2 regions of the Xanthocytophaga agilis genome follow, and region 2 is predicted to be linked to the other one. Evidence: riboswitches for the same ligand, from Rfam matches in the RefSeq annotation. Region 2 holds a riboswitch; the other holds the start of a gene.
The links. Region 2 has a riboswitch for cobalamin ahead of QNI22_RS39775 (TonB-dependent receptor). Riboswitches for the same ligand answer to the same signal wherever they lie in the genome.
Positions count from the first base shown of each region.

Region 1: it holds a riboswitch for cobalamin, as region 2 does, so the genes downstream of both, QNI22_RS00510 (cobaltochelatase subunit CobN) here and QNI22_RS39775 (TonB-dependent receptor) in region 2, are expected to answer to the same signal.

Region 1 covers NZ_JASJOU010000001.1:118,557-126,494, forward strand. The annotation lists gene QNI22_RS00495 (alpha/beta hydrolase family protein) at 1-138, shown strand, start outside; gene QNI22_RS00500 (DUF418 domain-containing protein) at 157-1,416, shown strand; gene QNI22_RS00505 (LytR/AlgR family response regulator transcription factor) at 1,515-2,336, shown strand; cobalamin riboswitch at 2,416-2,600, shown strand; gene QNI22_RS00510 (cobaltochelatase subunit CobN) at 2,807-7,090, shown strand; gene QNI22_RS00515 (putative cobaltochelatase) at 7,666-7,938, shown strand, end outside.
Region 2 covers NZ_JASJOU010000031.1:11,868-19,805, reverse strand. The annotation lists gene QNI22_RS39800 (ABC transporter permease) at 1-116, opposite strand, end outside; gene QNI22_RS39795 (PadR family transcriptional regulator) at 137-463, opposite strand; gene QNI22_RS39790 (GNAT family N-acetyltransferase) at 635-1,108, opposite strand; gene QNI22_RS39785 (nucleotidyltransferase) at 1,224-1,976, shown strand; gene QNI22_RS39780 (metallophosphoesterase family protein) at 1,979-2,764, shown strand; cobalamin riboswitch at 3,077-3,263, shown strand; gene QNI22_RS39775 (TonB-dependent receptor) at 3,470-6,064, shown strand; gene QNI22_RS39770 (hypothetical protein) at 6,450-6,869, opposite strand; gene QNI22_RS39765 (PAS domain S-box protein) at 7,122-7,938, shown strand, end outside.

The DNA of each region.
Region 1 (7,938 bases), on a different contig from region 2:
CCTCGTGGAGAACATATGTTACATCAGGTGCCGACTGGCTGCGTTCTGGAATGGAATGAATTAAGTAAATACCCTTACTCGGAATCTCTTCAGCAAAAACTTGTCCAGTGGATAACTCACGCTGTACATATCGAATAACCCTAAACCATTATATCTATGCAATTATCCGGCTTTCAGCCCATCCAAACGCATGAACGTATTCAACTGATAGATGCTCTGCGAGGGTTTGCTTTAGTAGGTATTCTGATTGTGAATATCCCATCTTTTTCCCGCTCCGAATGGGGGCCAGTTGAACAACAGATACAAAACGGTTTTAGTGATATACTATTTGTACTGATAGATACAAAGTTTATCACTATTTTCTCTCTGTTATTTGGTGCAGGGTTCTTTGTGCAGCAACAACGAGCAGAGAGGTATGGTATAGACTTTACTGCCTTTTATACCCGACGAATGGGTATCTTGTTTGTGCTAGGCTGTGTGCATGCCTATCTCTTCTGGTTTGGTGATATAGTACGCCATTATGCCTTGTTGGGAATAGCTTTGCTGGCAGTAAGTCATTTGTCTGCAAAAGGCACATTGCGATTAGCTCTGTTCTTTATTGTTTTCCTGACTCCTTTACTTTTTCTGTTGAATGGCATATTGCCTGTGCATACTACTCCTGATACTATTGATGGAATGCCTTTATCTTCCTTTGTATACAAATCATTTACAGAGGGGTCGTATCCTCAGATTCTGAGAGCAAACTGGATCATTGATCCATTGCATAACTTCATACAGGATATGCCATTGACATTAGTTTCTATGTTTGGGAAAATGGTGTTGGGAGTATGGCTGGCAAAGATTGGTTTTTTCCGTAATCCTGCCGAGCATGAAACATTGCTTCGAAAATGGATTATATGGGGTAGTACAGCAGGTGTAATAGGTAGTATAGCTTTCTGGGCTATCAAGAAAGAGATACTGCCAGTACCTGAGATGGGATTGGTGATACTTGTTTTTCCTGTATCAGCTTGTCTGGTGCTTCATAGTCTTTTTTATCTGGCATTATTTACTAAATTATACCATCGGATGTTAGGTGCTGTCTTGCTTCGCTACCTGGTACCTGTAGGTAGAATGGGATTAAGTAATTATTTTGGTCAGACAATTCTGGCTTTCAGTTTATTCTATGTAACAGGCTGGGTAGGATATGCAGATCCGGTTGGTTTGACAGGACTTGCCCTGCTTATCTTTGTGGTACAGATACTGGTAAGCCACTGGTGGCTTCAATACCATGAATTTGGCCCTGTAGAATGGATCTGGAGGACTTTATCCTATATGTGGACAGAGAGAAAAAGGAAGACGGAAATTTCTGATTCCATACCTGTATCTCCAAATCTGGTAGGAGATAAATTTACAGAAAGTAAGCCAGTAAACGAATAACCTGTTACGATGTTAATACATTCTGACTGCTAATGAAGTCTATACTGGTATTGAAGACTGTGTTTTTGCCAAAAACTGATCATAAACTGTCTTTAAAAATGACACGCCAGCGGTGGTTGCAGATTGGCGGGGCAGCGTTCTTTGCATTGTTTTTGGTGACTTTTAACAGCAGCCCACTGGTAGAGCTGCTTCGCCGACAGAGTTATTACCGTGATCTTGCCATTACTTTTGGCGCTGCATGGCTTATTATAAGTTATGTAGGCTGGATTACGGCCAAACTCGATAGCTATATTGACTGGCAGTCCGATAAAAGACAAAGGCTTTTACTACAGATACTCCTGGGACTTATTGGTGCTTCACTGATAAGTTATGGGATTGCCTACCTTCAATACCGGTTTATCGATCCTGAACATGTTTTTGGGACAGAATCATTTTTGCAGACAGAGTTACCGGTCATTGTACTTCTGATAACTTTTTGCAATATCATCTATGTAAGCATTTCCTATTACCACTGGCAGGAACGTAGATATATAATACAGACATTGCCTGTCGTAGAAAAATCAGAACCCAGTATATCTTCTTATCTTTCTTACCTGATAGTCACCAATGGACAAAAAAGCATTCAGCTGGCAGTGGAGCATGTCGCCCTTATTTATCTGGAACAAGGAATTACCTGGGTAGCAACTTTTAACAATACCCAATATCGAGTGGATGAACCACTTCAGAGTATTGAAGATAAGTTAGATCCCGGTTCATTCTTTCGGGTCAACCGTCAGACCATTGTACAGCTTTCAGCCTGTTACTCCTTTCAGAGCATGGAATACGGCAAAATTAAGCTACATCTGGTACCTCCTTTTACTACTGAATTAACCATTAGCCAGAAAACAGCTCCTGCCTTCCGGAAATGGATGCAGCGGTAGGTTGTGTCCTTAGTTAATGAAAAGTTTTCCTGCTACTTAGTGTAAATCCAGTATATTTGTTGCTTTCAATCAAGACGTTCTTTCTCCTCTGAAAAAAGGTTCTGTGTAAAACAGATTAATAGGGAATCGTGTGTAAGTCACGAACTGTCGCGCAACTGTAAGTAACCTATGGGATTATGCGTTAGTATCCACTATACTACACTGTATGGGAAGGATGGCATAATTGGTACAAGTCAGGAGACCTGCCTGTTTTCAGTATGATAATGCTTTCGCGGTTTAAGAGGGTATCTAAATTAGTTTAGACCACCTCTAAAGCAGAGTCAAATGAGGTGATTTGGAATGTGGGCAGGCTTATACCTGTACCTTTAGCTTTTACAAGCTAACTTTTCATTCCTCCTCTGTCACCTGTCTATCCGCAAGCTTTTGAACGTCTGAAATCCGATTGCTTGCTTACATAAGTTGTAAATGGTATGACAGAAATAAAACGCCAGCGGGTAATGCGCCCGGATGGAAAAGCCATTAACCTGGTTCAGCGAAGAGGACATTTGTCTTACTGTTACAATGCATGCTGCTGTGGCCGTACAGACAGAGGCTATGCTCCCATTCCGGTTGAGTTGTATAAAAGTGAATGGTTACGACGGAAGCTACGTAATGTAGTCCATATGACCAAAGGTGGATGTCTGGGCCCATGCACACTGGCTAATGTGGTCACATTGTTGTTTGACGGAAACTCTGTATGGTTTCATTCTGTCAACAGCAACTGGCAGATCATTGCCATTTTCGATTACATCGAGAGTATGGTAAAGGCCGATAGTTTTCTAACCCCACCCGCTGAGTTGGCAGAGTATGTGTTTCAATTCTATACATGGAAAGGTTCTGAAGCTATAACCCGTTCCGGGCAGGTGGCAACACCCGATGGAGGAATTGTATTCCTAACCCATGCCGATACCGATCTACTTACCCTAAGTCGCACACTTCAGGACTTACCTGCTGACTTTCCCAAAACGACAGGCCTTAACCTGATGGCAATTAAAAGTGATGCCCATATGGCTCAGTTGCTGGATCGGGAAGTAGGAGCCGCTCAGATTGTAATCATACGTATTCATGGCAGAGCTAGTAGTATTCCAGGTTTCGCGGAACTGGTTCGTCGGGCAAAGCAGCAGGGACAGCACCTGATTGTGATAAGCGGAACGGGTGAACTAAATCCCGAATTTGCCGCTGTGTCTACAGTGTCACCAGCCATATTGCATGAAACACTGGCATACTTACAAGCAGGAGGACATAGCAACCTAACCTCCCTGTTGTACTTTCTGTCAGATCATCTGCTGATGACAGGTTTTGGGTTTGAGGTTCCTGTAACTTTATCTGAACATGGCATTTACCATCCGGATCTCCCTGAAAATGCAGAGATAGAAGATTGGTTAAAGATGCGCAATCCTGCTCTCCCTAGCATTGGCATTACCTTCTATAGGGCACACTGGCTTAGCGGCAATACGTCCTTTGTAGATGCCATGATTCGTGCACTGGAAGCTCGGAACCTGAATGTACTGCCTGTCTATACAGCCTCTCTCAAAGCAGTTGACAATGGTACAGGTTGGCCATATGCCCTGGATATATTCAGATATACTAACGAAGTGCTGATCGACGTATTGGTAAATACAGTTTCGTTTGCCATGCGGGATATACAAACAGAACAACTGCGACAAGGAGAAGAGGAAATTCTGCGTCAGCTAAACGTACCGATTCTGCAAGCTATTACCAGTGGTATGAGTCGTGGCCCTTGGGAATCATCAAGCCGGGGACTCAATCCATTGGATACTGCTATGAATGTGGCTATTCCTGAGTTTGACGGACGCATTATCACTGTACCAGTTTCATTTAAAGAGAAAGACAGGGAAACCAAAGGATACGAACCTGTTGAAGACAGGATAGAACGAGTGGCGGGTATAGCAGCTCGTTTTGCCCGTCTGCGTCATTTACCCAATAAAGAGAAACGCATTGCGTTTGTTTTTACAAACTCCAATGCAAAGGCATCGCAGATTGGCAATGCGGTAGGACTGGATTCTCCAGCGTCTTTGATGGCTATTCTCCAGGCTATGCAGGCAGAAGGATATACTATACCTCATATGCCTGCTAGTGGAACAGAATTAATTCACGAACTGATAGACAGATGTTCATATGACTTAACCTATCTCACCACAGAGCAATTATCACGTGCCGTCGGACAGGTATCTTTTACCCAGTATGCTCAATGGTTTTCAGAACTACCTGAGGCTTTACAGCAAAAAATGCAGAAACAATGGGGGCCACCACCTGGTGAAACCTATGTACATGATCATCATATTGCACTGGCTGGTATTGAATTAGGCAATGCCTTAGTCGTATTACAACCACCACGTGGATACGGCATGGACCCGGATGCGATCTACCACCAACCTGACCTGCCACCTACACATCATTACTATGCATTTTATAGATGGTTACGGGATGGTTGGGGTGCTGATGCGATTGTGCATGTAGGCAAACATGGGACGCTGGAATGGCTTCCGGGCAAAGGAATTGGGCTTTCAGAAAATTGTTTTCCGGATGCTTTTCTGGGAGATATACCCTTATTTTATCCTTTTATCATCAATGATCCGGGGGAAGGCTCACAGGCGAAACGTCGGGCTCATGCGGTCATACTGGATCATCTGACCCCACCTATGACATCAGCCGATAGTTATGGTGAACTGGCACAGCTAACGCAGCTGGTAGATGAATATTATCAGGTCGAAACACTGGACCCTGCTAAACTTCCACTGTTACAACGCCAGATCTGGGATTTAATACGGCAAACCAATCTGGATAAAGACCTGTCTGCGATGCTGAAGCGGGATCATGGCGACCATGTACACGAATGGGATGACGAAATAACACCCGAAGGTGTGCCTGTTACATTGGCAGAAATGGGAGGGAAAGACATTGCTCACTTAATCGAAGATATAGATGGGTATCTGTGTGAACTGGGCGCAGCACAGATACGGAATGGGTTACATATACTAGGAGAAATGCCTCAGGAACAAAACCTGATTGATATGTTACAGGCTTTGACCCGATTGCCGAATCGCAATACTCCCGGATTACCTGCTGCCATGGCTGCTTTATTCGGATGGGAATGGGACGTAATTACAGCTGTCAGAGGGCAAAAGGTGGAAACTGTGTCTGCTGCTTTTACAGAACTGGCAGGGCGTCCGGTTGTGACAGGGGCAGACGTACAAGAAATAATTGAGGAACTTGGCAGACATATGTTTCAGATACTCTACCGTGAACGATTTCGGGTTGATTCTATACCTCAGGTAATTGCTGAGACATTTGGGGTAGAGTTTTTGCGGGATACAGCAGAGATTCATAAAATGCTAACGTTTGTTTGCCAGCAACTTGTACCTAATCTGGCGCAAACATACGATGAGATAACGCATCTGTTACATGGATTATCCGGAGGTTATGTGCCAGCCGGCCCCAGTGGCGCTCCTACACGAGGCATGGCCCATATTTTGCCTACTGGACGCAACTTTTATGCGGTAGATCCCAGAGCCTTGCCTTCACAAGCTGCCTGGCAGGTGGGACAACAGCTGGCAAAGGAGGTACTGGACCGTCATATGAAAGAGACAGGCCGCTATCCTGAAAACGTCGGCATCAGTATCTGGGGGACGAGTGCTATGCGTACCTATGGCGATGATGTGGCAGAGATTCTGGCATTATTGGGTGTGTGTCCTGTATGGCAGCCAGAGAGCCGGAGAATTACAGGGATAGAAATAGTGCCATTGGCAGAACTAGGAAGACCACGTATAGATGTAACCATTCGTATCAGTGGCTTTTTCAGAGATGCCTTTCCGCACCTGATCGAACTCATGGATGATGCAGTACAACAAGTGCTTGCTTTGGATGAACCTGTAGAGCAAAACTTTGTACGGAAACATTATCTGACGGATCTGGCAGAACTGCAAACTCCTGATATGCCTGTAGAAGAAGCAGAGCAACGGGCCAGCTACCGTATTTTCGGAGCTGCGCCGGGGAGTTATGGGGCAGGTATTTTACCACTGATCAATGAGAAAAACTGGCACAATGAAACTGACTTTGCTCAGGCGTATGTCAACTGGGGTGGATATACCTATACCCGAAGTGTAAGCGGAGTAGATGCCAGAAATGAATTCCGGCAGTGTTTGTCAGGAGTAGAGGTAGCGTTGCATAACCAGGACAACCGGGAACATGACATCTTTGACAGTGACGATTACCTGCAGTTTCATGGCGGAATGATTGCTACCATTCGCAGCCTGACAGGACATCAGCCAAAACATTATTTTGGTGATAGTCAGAATCCGGATCGGCCAGTAGTCCGGGATTTAAAGGAAGAAGCCTTACGCGTATTCAGATCCAGAGTGGTGAATCCCAAATGGATTGAAAGTATTCAGAAGCATGGGTATAAAGGAGGATTGGAACTGACAGCTACAGTGGATTACCTTTTCGGATACGATGCAACAGCACAGGTAGTCGACGACTGGATGTATGAAAAAGTGGCAGAGACGTATGCCTTAGATGCTACTATGCAGCAATTCTTTGCACAAAGTAATCCATGGGCTTTGCATGCTATTGCTGAACGTTTGCTGGAAGCTGCACAACGCGGTATGTGGAAAGAACCCTCACCAGAGATACTGGAAGCCTTGCAAGAGGTATATTTACAGAGTGAAGGCTTGCTGGAAGGAAGAGTTGAGTAATCTTATCCTGTCCCATAGCTTTTTCAGAAATGAAAGTTTTAAAAAGGGAGCACTGGTTTGAATAGAAAGATGCTGGTTCGAACGTTTGGTCAAGGCTGTTAGCTTAAGCAGGTCTGCTTTGTAACATGTGCCAAAAAACGGACGCTTGAACCACCCCGCCCTTCGGGCACCCCTCCTTAGAAAGGAGGGGAGTGGCGAGCCTGTTGTTACTAAAGCCGTCCATACGAACTGTAAAAATATATTTATAAAAATAGATGTATTTGATTTTTAGGTATTTGAATAATGTAGACTAAAGGCTTTGTAAACTCCCCTCCTTTCTAAGGAGGGGTGCCCGAAGGGCGGGGTGGTTCAGACATTGTATTTTGAGAGAGGTTACAAATACGACTTGCCCTTATGGGTGGTTCAAACGCTTGGACTCTGAGTAATGGGGCAAATAATAGCCCTTAAGGGACAGCATCTCCTTGTAACACAAACTTTTTTATTTCCTCAAAAGACATGAGACACGATAAGTTGAGTAATAGGCCAGCAATGGGCAGGCAAAAAATAAAAACAGTCTTATAGCGTATTATCGATACATGAAGTATACACAGACATACTATCCTTTTGCTGCTTTAGTAGGACAGGAAAAACTGAAACGGGCTTTGCTGCTTTGTGCCATCAATCCGGAAATAGGAGGGGTGCTGATCAAAGGTGACAAGGGTACTGCCAAAAGTACAGCAGCCAGAGGGTTAGCACAAATAGCACCCACTATTACTAAGGTGACAGGCTGTCCCTACAACTGTGATCCGGTTCACCTACTGGATACATGTGAAGTATGCCAGGATAAAACCAATCTGGTACAGGAAGTA
Region 2 (7,938 bases):
TCCTGAAAAAGTTCTTCCATGTCTCCTTCAATCTCTTCGAGGTATTCTTCTTTTACAAACAGGCGCAAAAGCCGGAGAGGCCATTTGGGTGGAGCGTAGTGGTTAGGTTGTTTCATAGTTGTCAGGGTTTATTTAGTTAGGTCAACGATACATTTGGTATGGCTTCCCATAAACCAGCCCGAATGTCTCTCATTTCAGCAAGGACCTGATGGGCATAGGAGGTTGTGGCATAGATACGTTTGCGTTTGCCTCCTCTCTTCTGAGTAGCTTCTCCAAATTCCGAAGTAAGGAATCCTTTTTCCTCCATACGCTTCAGTGCCGACTGGATAGAACCTACACTTAGCTTTTCCTTCAAACGTGTTTCCAGTTCCCGCTTGATCTCTACACCATAGGCATCCTCCTGCAGCGCAGCAACTGTAAGCAATACCAGTTCTTCAAACTCTCCCAGTTTTGTTTTTTTCATTAGTTCAATATTATTCGTGATTGCAGTAAATATAAATCAATTTATTTAATTCGTAATTGCAGTTAATATATTTTTTGTAGGTAATACCAGAACTCAAGGTAGTGAGTTAAATAAATGAGCTACAGAAGGTTATTCAAAACAGAAGTAAACGCAGACAGATCAGTTGTTTACTTACACGGAGGCTATCTTTTTCCATTCAATACGTAAAGCCGACATCTTCTCTGATTCAAAACGAATCTCGGGTTGTATCACAAAACCATTCTTCTCATAAAATACCAGAGGCGAACAATAAGGCATTCCATTGGCTTTGCTATCCTTATTATGATCAATTACCCAGCCTAATAAGTGAGTTTCGTGTTCTTTGAGTGCATTGAGGAGTTTTTTTCCATATCCTTTCCCCTGAACAACCGAACTTATAAGAATCGCAAACCAGCGTTGCTCATCCCTTTTAAAGGTCGCAGCCCAGCCTATTATTTCTTCATCTTCTCTGAGCAGAAAATGGGTTTTATCTTCCAGTCCATCCAAATATTTATCAAATTCAGCAACGGACGCATACTGGAGTTTTTGAGGATATTCCTCATTCCACAGTTTCAGGACACTTGCTTTTTGCAAATCTGTAATGCCCTTTTGTATGGTAATATGCATAAGAGTTGTTTTTACTTAGTAACTGACAATCAATATTGTGAGGCACACAATTTTAGCTTTGCTTTTCTAGATGCGAATAGCTTCGGGAGAAATATCAAAGATTAAATATATTCATATGGTTAAGTGTAAAGTTACTGAGGAAGAAAAAAGAACAGCAGAAAAATTCTACAAAGAAGCTCTTACTATGCTCAATGAAGCTGGATTATCCTATCTCGTAGGAGGAGCATTTGCTCTGCACCAGTATACAGGCATCTATCGTGACACCAAGGATCTGGATATATTCTGTAAAGCCAGTGAGTATCCCAAGATTCTCAAACACTTTTCCTCTATGGGATATCATACGGAAATTACTGATTCCCGATGGTTGGCTAAGGTGTACTTTCACGATGATTACTTTATGGATATTATATATAACACAGTAAATAATATTTGTACAGTAGATGATAGCTGGATGGAAAATTCGTATGCGGGAGAGTTTTGTGGTGTACCTGTTCAGTTTTTATCTGCGGAAGAGTTGTTCTGGTGTAAAATCTATGTACAAAACCGGGAGCGGTTTGATGGAGCTGACCTGAACCACCTGATTGTGCGTTATGGAGACCGTTTGAACTGGAACCGGGTATGGACGCATCTGGAGATACATTGGCAACTACTCTTGGCTCAGCTGCTTAGTTTCCAGTTTTGTTATCCGTCAAAAAGAGATCTGGTTCCCCATTGGTTAATGGAGGCGTTACTGGCAAAAGCCAAGGAACAGTATGATTTACCAACACCACAACAAACGTTATGTCTTGGGCCTCTCATTGATCAGACGCAGTATGATATTGACGTACGGGAATGGAATTATAAAACAATCACAATGAAAAGCATATAGATATGAATTTGAAAAGCAAACAAATCGCTGCTATTGGCGATATTCATATTAAAGCGACTGACCGTGGCAAATGGAAAGAATGCTTTCAGTCTGTATCAGAACAGGCATTTGCGCTGATTCTGTGTGGTGATTTGACAGATACCGGACAAGCCAGTGAGGCTGAGATCTTGCTTGAGGAACTGAGTGTTTGCTCTATTCCGGTGATAGCAGTACTGGGTAATCATGATTATCATGATAATCAACAGGATGAAATCAGACATGTTTTATGTAATAACAAGATTCATGTATTGGATGGAGAATCAGTGGTTATCAATGGAGTGGGATTTGCAGGTGTAAAAGGGTTTGGCGGGGGCTTTGACCGGTTTATGCTTCCGCGCTTTGGGGAAGAAATGAATAAAGCGTATGTGCAGGCGGCAGTGGAAGAATCCTTGAAACTGGATCAGGCATTGTATCGCCTGGAGGGAGATGATATTGATATACTAAAAGTGGCTGTATTACATTACTCTCCTATCAAAGAAACGGTGGTTGGCGAACCTGAGGAGATTTTCCCTTTTCTTGGATCATCCTACTTAGCAGAACCGCTGGATCGCAGGGAAGTAACGGTTGCCTTTCATGGGCATGCACATCATGGACATCTGGAAGGTGCCACCAAACAAGGTGTAAAGGTGTTCAATGTTGCCAAACCTGTATTACATAATGCGGGTTATACTAATCCTTTCTTCTTGTATGAATTACCACTTCAGGAAAAGGAGAACCAACCTGTAGAACATCTGATAGTAGCACCATGATACTTGCTGGTCAGCAAATTCAGCATGTAATTGTTAGTAAACGATGAAACTTTCTCATCTTCCTAAATCTCATTTGAAACAAAAAGACACTGATTCGAATTATAGGTTCAAATCAGTGTCTTTTCATTAATAACTCTATCTTGATTCTTCCTAATATGATAATCCGTACCGGATACCAAAACCAGGGTTTATACCTCGCATAGCAAACAATCTTCTTATCCATGGAATTCCATGACAAAACAGGAATTAATCTAAACCTACGTCCAAATCCGATAAATAAAGTATATTCGCCCCTTCATGTAAGTTCTTTACTTTATACCCTCTGGAAGAGGTTCTGCATAATGCCGATTAATAGGGAATCGTGTGAAAATCACGAACTGTCGCGCAACTGTAAGTAACCTTCAAAGCGTATACCCTTGTTTGTCCACTGTATCAATGATATGGGAAGGATGGTATACGTGTTACAAGTCAGGAGACCTGCCTTTTCCAGTATGACAATGCTTTCGCGGTTTGAAGCACGGTCAGGTGTGGTGTTTTCTGTTCTGAAATTTTTACAAACTATGGATCTGAGGCGGTTCACGTAGATGAACCTCATCATATGCATACCTGTTTTCAGTCAGATCTCTCCCCTGTCTTTGATTTTATCCCTTGTTACATTGTGGAGTGTAAGAGCTTTTAACTATCCATCTTAACACAGTTAAAAGTATGCAAACACCTTATGGCTGCTATCCGCACACTGATAGCCAGAGCCACCTATTAACTGTCTATATACCGTTAGACAGAAAGAGTATTTTTGATGATGAGTCAACAAGTACCCATCAGATAGTAAAAGATCATGTCCTTGAGGCAAAAGTGGTAGGTAAAAATATTCCACCTGGAACCCAGCCTGTTTCATCGGCTTTCGGTCTGTTCACCAATCAATTACTCTACCAAACCTCGACCTTGTATTTCTCTATGAATAAGTCACTACAACATATGTTACCTCTATTTCTTTGTCTATTATTTCTGCCTTTATGTATGCTGGCTCAATCTGAAAAGGGTAGTATTTCCGGATATATCCAATCCGAAAATAAAGAACCACTCCCTAATATGACTATTGGCCTGGATGAAACGGCATATGGTACTACCAGCAGTGAAACGGGGCACTTTCTACTCAAAAATATACCTGCCGGAAAATATGTATTATCCATTAGTGGCATTGGCTATCAGGCATTAAAACAAACTATTGTGGTAACCGCAGGACAAAGAACTTCGCTAAATTATCAGCTTAACAGGAAGACCAATGAGTTGTCGGAAATAGTGATTACATCCGACAGAAAATCCAGTTTCACGGCTATTACCAAACAGGCAATTCCCCTGCGAGATATCCCACTGACTACCTCTTCCGTTTCTGTAAAGACTATAGAACAGCGTGGAGCGGATGATCTGGGTGAAGCAATGAAGAATACTACAGGAGTGCGTGCTAATAATACCTATGGGGGATTTCAGCATTTTACCATCCGGGGGTTCAGCAATTTCGTACTACTTGTTGATGGGGTCAGAGACGAAAGACACAACATCTCCACCAGTGCCCCTACAACGAATCTGGCTAATGTAGAAAGTATAGAAGTGTTAAAAGGTCCCGCTTCGGTTTTGTTTGGACATTCAGCGCTGGGAGGGATTATCAACATTGTTAGAAAGCGCCCAACGAAAGAATTTAAAGCGGAATTTTCAGCTACCTATGGAAGTTATAATACCCGCAGAATGAGAGCGGGAGCCTCCGGTTCTATCAGTAACCAGTTGCGGTATCGGGTTGACTTTGGAATGTCTGATACCGAAGGCTACCGATATTCTGGGTCTACTACAAACAATGCCTACCTGGCACTGGAATATACACCTACCAGTAAAGATTTGTTTTATCTGACAGTGGGTGTAAACAAAGACAACTATGATACGGACACAGGCATTCCTATGCTGGAAGGAAGTAAAAAAATACCTGGACTAGATGTCGATACGCGGTACAATGACCCTGCAGACTTTTTAAAACATACCCGTTTTGACTATCAGCTCAACTATGTGCACAAATTCTCCGAAAAAGTAAAACTGTCGGATCAGCTATCCTATTATGATGATAATATCCATTATTTCTCAACCGAAGAACTTTCTGTGAATGCGTCACTGGATTCACTGACCCGATCCTTTCCATTTTATTTCAATCACCTGACCAAACCGCTTCAAAACCAGTTGGAGCTTAGTAGTGAATGGCTAACTGGTTCTATTGTACACAAAGTATTGGTAGGATATTCACTCAGTATACTGGACAGGAAGACCTATAACGGAGATGTCAATGGTCCAGGAAAAAACGCTACAATTCCTATTCATAATCCGATTCTCAATCAGGGGTATATTTCCTTCACAGACCAGAATTATAGGGCTACTATGGAAAATGTGCATGGAGTATATATACAGGATTGGATCAAGGTTGCAGAGTATTTGAAAGCACTGATAGGATTACGATATGACATCTTTAATGGCAGCTACTATACCAATCAGGTAGACGCAACGCGGCATGTAACCGAAGAAGGCCCGAAATCAACTATTTCTAAAAATGCATTGACCTATCGGTTTGGACTGGTATATCAGCCTGTTGAGCCTTTGTCTGTTTATAGTTCGTATTCTACGTACTTTAAACCTTCCCGCCGTGTTGCACCCAATGGCGAAACGTTTGATCCGGAAACTGGTTATCAGGCAGAGATAGGCTCTCGTCTGCAACATTCCGGTTGGACAGCCAGCCTTGCTTTTTACTATATGCGAAAAGACAATCAGGTAGAAGCTCTTCCTGGAGGAATTTACAAACGGATTGGCTCAGCAGAATCCAAAGGGTTTGAAGCAGAAATCAACGGAAGTCTGTGGAAAGGACTGGATTTGACAGCAGGGTATACATTCTCTAAAGCAAACTACCTTCCATATGAGGGTAGTGAGATAAATCCGGTTGCAGGAAAAAGAGTATCTTTTGCACCTGTCAGTATGCTGAATCTGTGGCTAAACTATGAATGGCAATATGCAGCATTCAAAGGACTGAATATGGGAGCAGGAGTCAACTATATGAGTGACACGTTCACCAACAGTACCAACACGTATACTCTTCCAGCCTATACAGTAACCGACATGGCTATTGGGTATCGTGTGGGACGAATCAATGTAAGGCTGAATCTTAACAACGTATTAAATAAACAGTACTTTGCCAATGCCATTTACTCCAATCAGTTCTCCCCCGGCCCTACACGAAACTTCTTATTAAGTCTAAAATACGCGATCTAACTTATACTGTAAGGAAATAATAGTCACCTGAACTTTAGAAGAACGCATAGAAAATACACATTCTATCCTTCTGAAAAAGATCATCCCTCTACCTTTCCTTCTGACTACCTGTCCTTCTGAAAGAAACTTGTAACAAATAGAGCCACGTTTGGTTTTTGAGAGAAGAAATACACTCAAATCGTAAAGGTCGCCGGTCTTGCCACGAGATCCTTTCAGGAGGACAAAAAACGAAAAAGCGGGTTACTTGTGAGCAGTATATGCTTAGTTAGTACTTACCGGGAAACGGATTAAACGAAAAGTATCTTCTAAACGCTTACATTGTAAAATAGAAAAACAAAGAAAGAGTCGAGTTACTAGCTAACTATACACTTTGATTTCATCCCTACTAATCTGTTAGGGGTACAATCTGTTCGATCATGTTTCCATTTTTATAAACCCTCGTAAAAAGCGATTCTTTGTTAAAGGACAGACGAATTAATCTATCATATTCAGGATTGATACTTAGAATTATTTTTGATTTGGGAGAAGCTCTTGAAAGCTTATTATTTTCAATAGTAATTTTCCTTAAATGAATGTAAATGATATTTATAGAAGAGGTAATGTCTGTAATGAATATAGAATTACTTTTTACATAAAATCTGGAATATTTTTCAGAAAAGAATGGAATACTATCTATTGTTTCATTCTTCAGCTTGAGTAACAATAGCTTGTTTGTAGTTTGCTTTTTTATGGTATAATATGGCTTGTTGCAACCTGTCAAAATACTCAATACCGAAAATATACCTATCCCTAGTAGTTTATTCATTTGGATTAACTTAAAGGTTTATGATAGGCAATTAAATAAAACAAACTTTGAAAAATGTGCCTATCTCCGCATACTTCATTTTTCAATATCCAGATAAATTTTCTTGATAATCTATTGATAGTGTTGTTTTCGCTGGAAATTAGCGAATAGAAATAGTATTTCCCTCAATATTCCCCTTCGATTTTCAAATTTTAAATGGAAATTTTACTAGATTTAAGAATACACTCTTAGTAAGCGAAACAGGGTTTTCACATGCCGTTATTACATTTCTTATTATCTGCGCTGGAAGATGCCGTTATGGCTTTTGACATCAGCAGCAATCAATACCTGTTCATTAGTCCTGCAGTAGAGGGGATTACCGGGTATAGTGAGGCTGACATGAAGCAGCAGCCCGGTTTATGGGAAAAAATCATAGACCCACTGGATCTGAATGAAGTAGTCCGCAGTACACAACAACTGACACAATCAGGAGAAGTCAAACTCACACACCGTATTATCAGTGCAGACGGTACCTTAAAATGGGTACAGGTAAAAATGGTGCGATTTATACTGCCAGATACCCAACATGAAGTTCTGATGCATATTATTCGAGATGTGACAGATATCTTATTTCATAGAAGAGAATCGCAAAAAAAGATCACTTTTCTTGAGTCAGTCATCAATGCGGGTCCCGCACTATTGTTTCGTATCAATCCGGACCAGGAATATACATTTGTGAATGATACCTACAGCCGGGATTTCGGACAAAAAAAGTCGGATCTGATTGGAAAGAAAATATCGGACTTCTGGCACCCCGATGATGCTGGAAAGGTGAAAGAAATTTATCAGGAAGCAAAAAACAAACCTGGCCAGGTAATCCATATTACCCACAGACGATGGGACAAAGACCGAAAGATCCATTGGCTGGAATGTGATATTGTGGGAGTCAAAGACGAATTCGGAGAGGTAAAAGAAATTCAGGGAGTTGGACTGGATGTTACGAAACAACATCTGATCCAGATGGAGATTAAGCGAACCAAGGAAACACTGGAGGCTCTGATCAATAATACGGAAGACAATATCTGGTCTG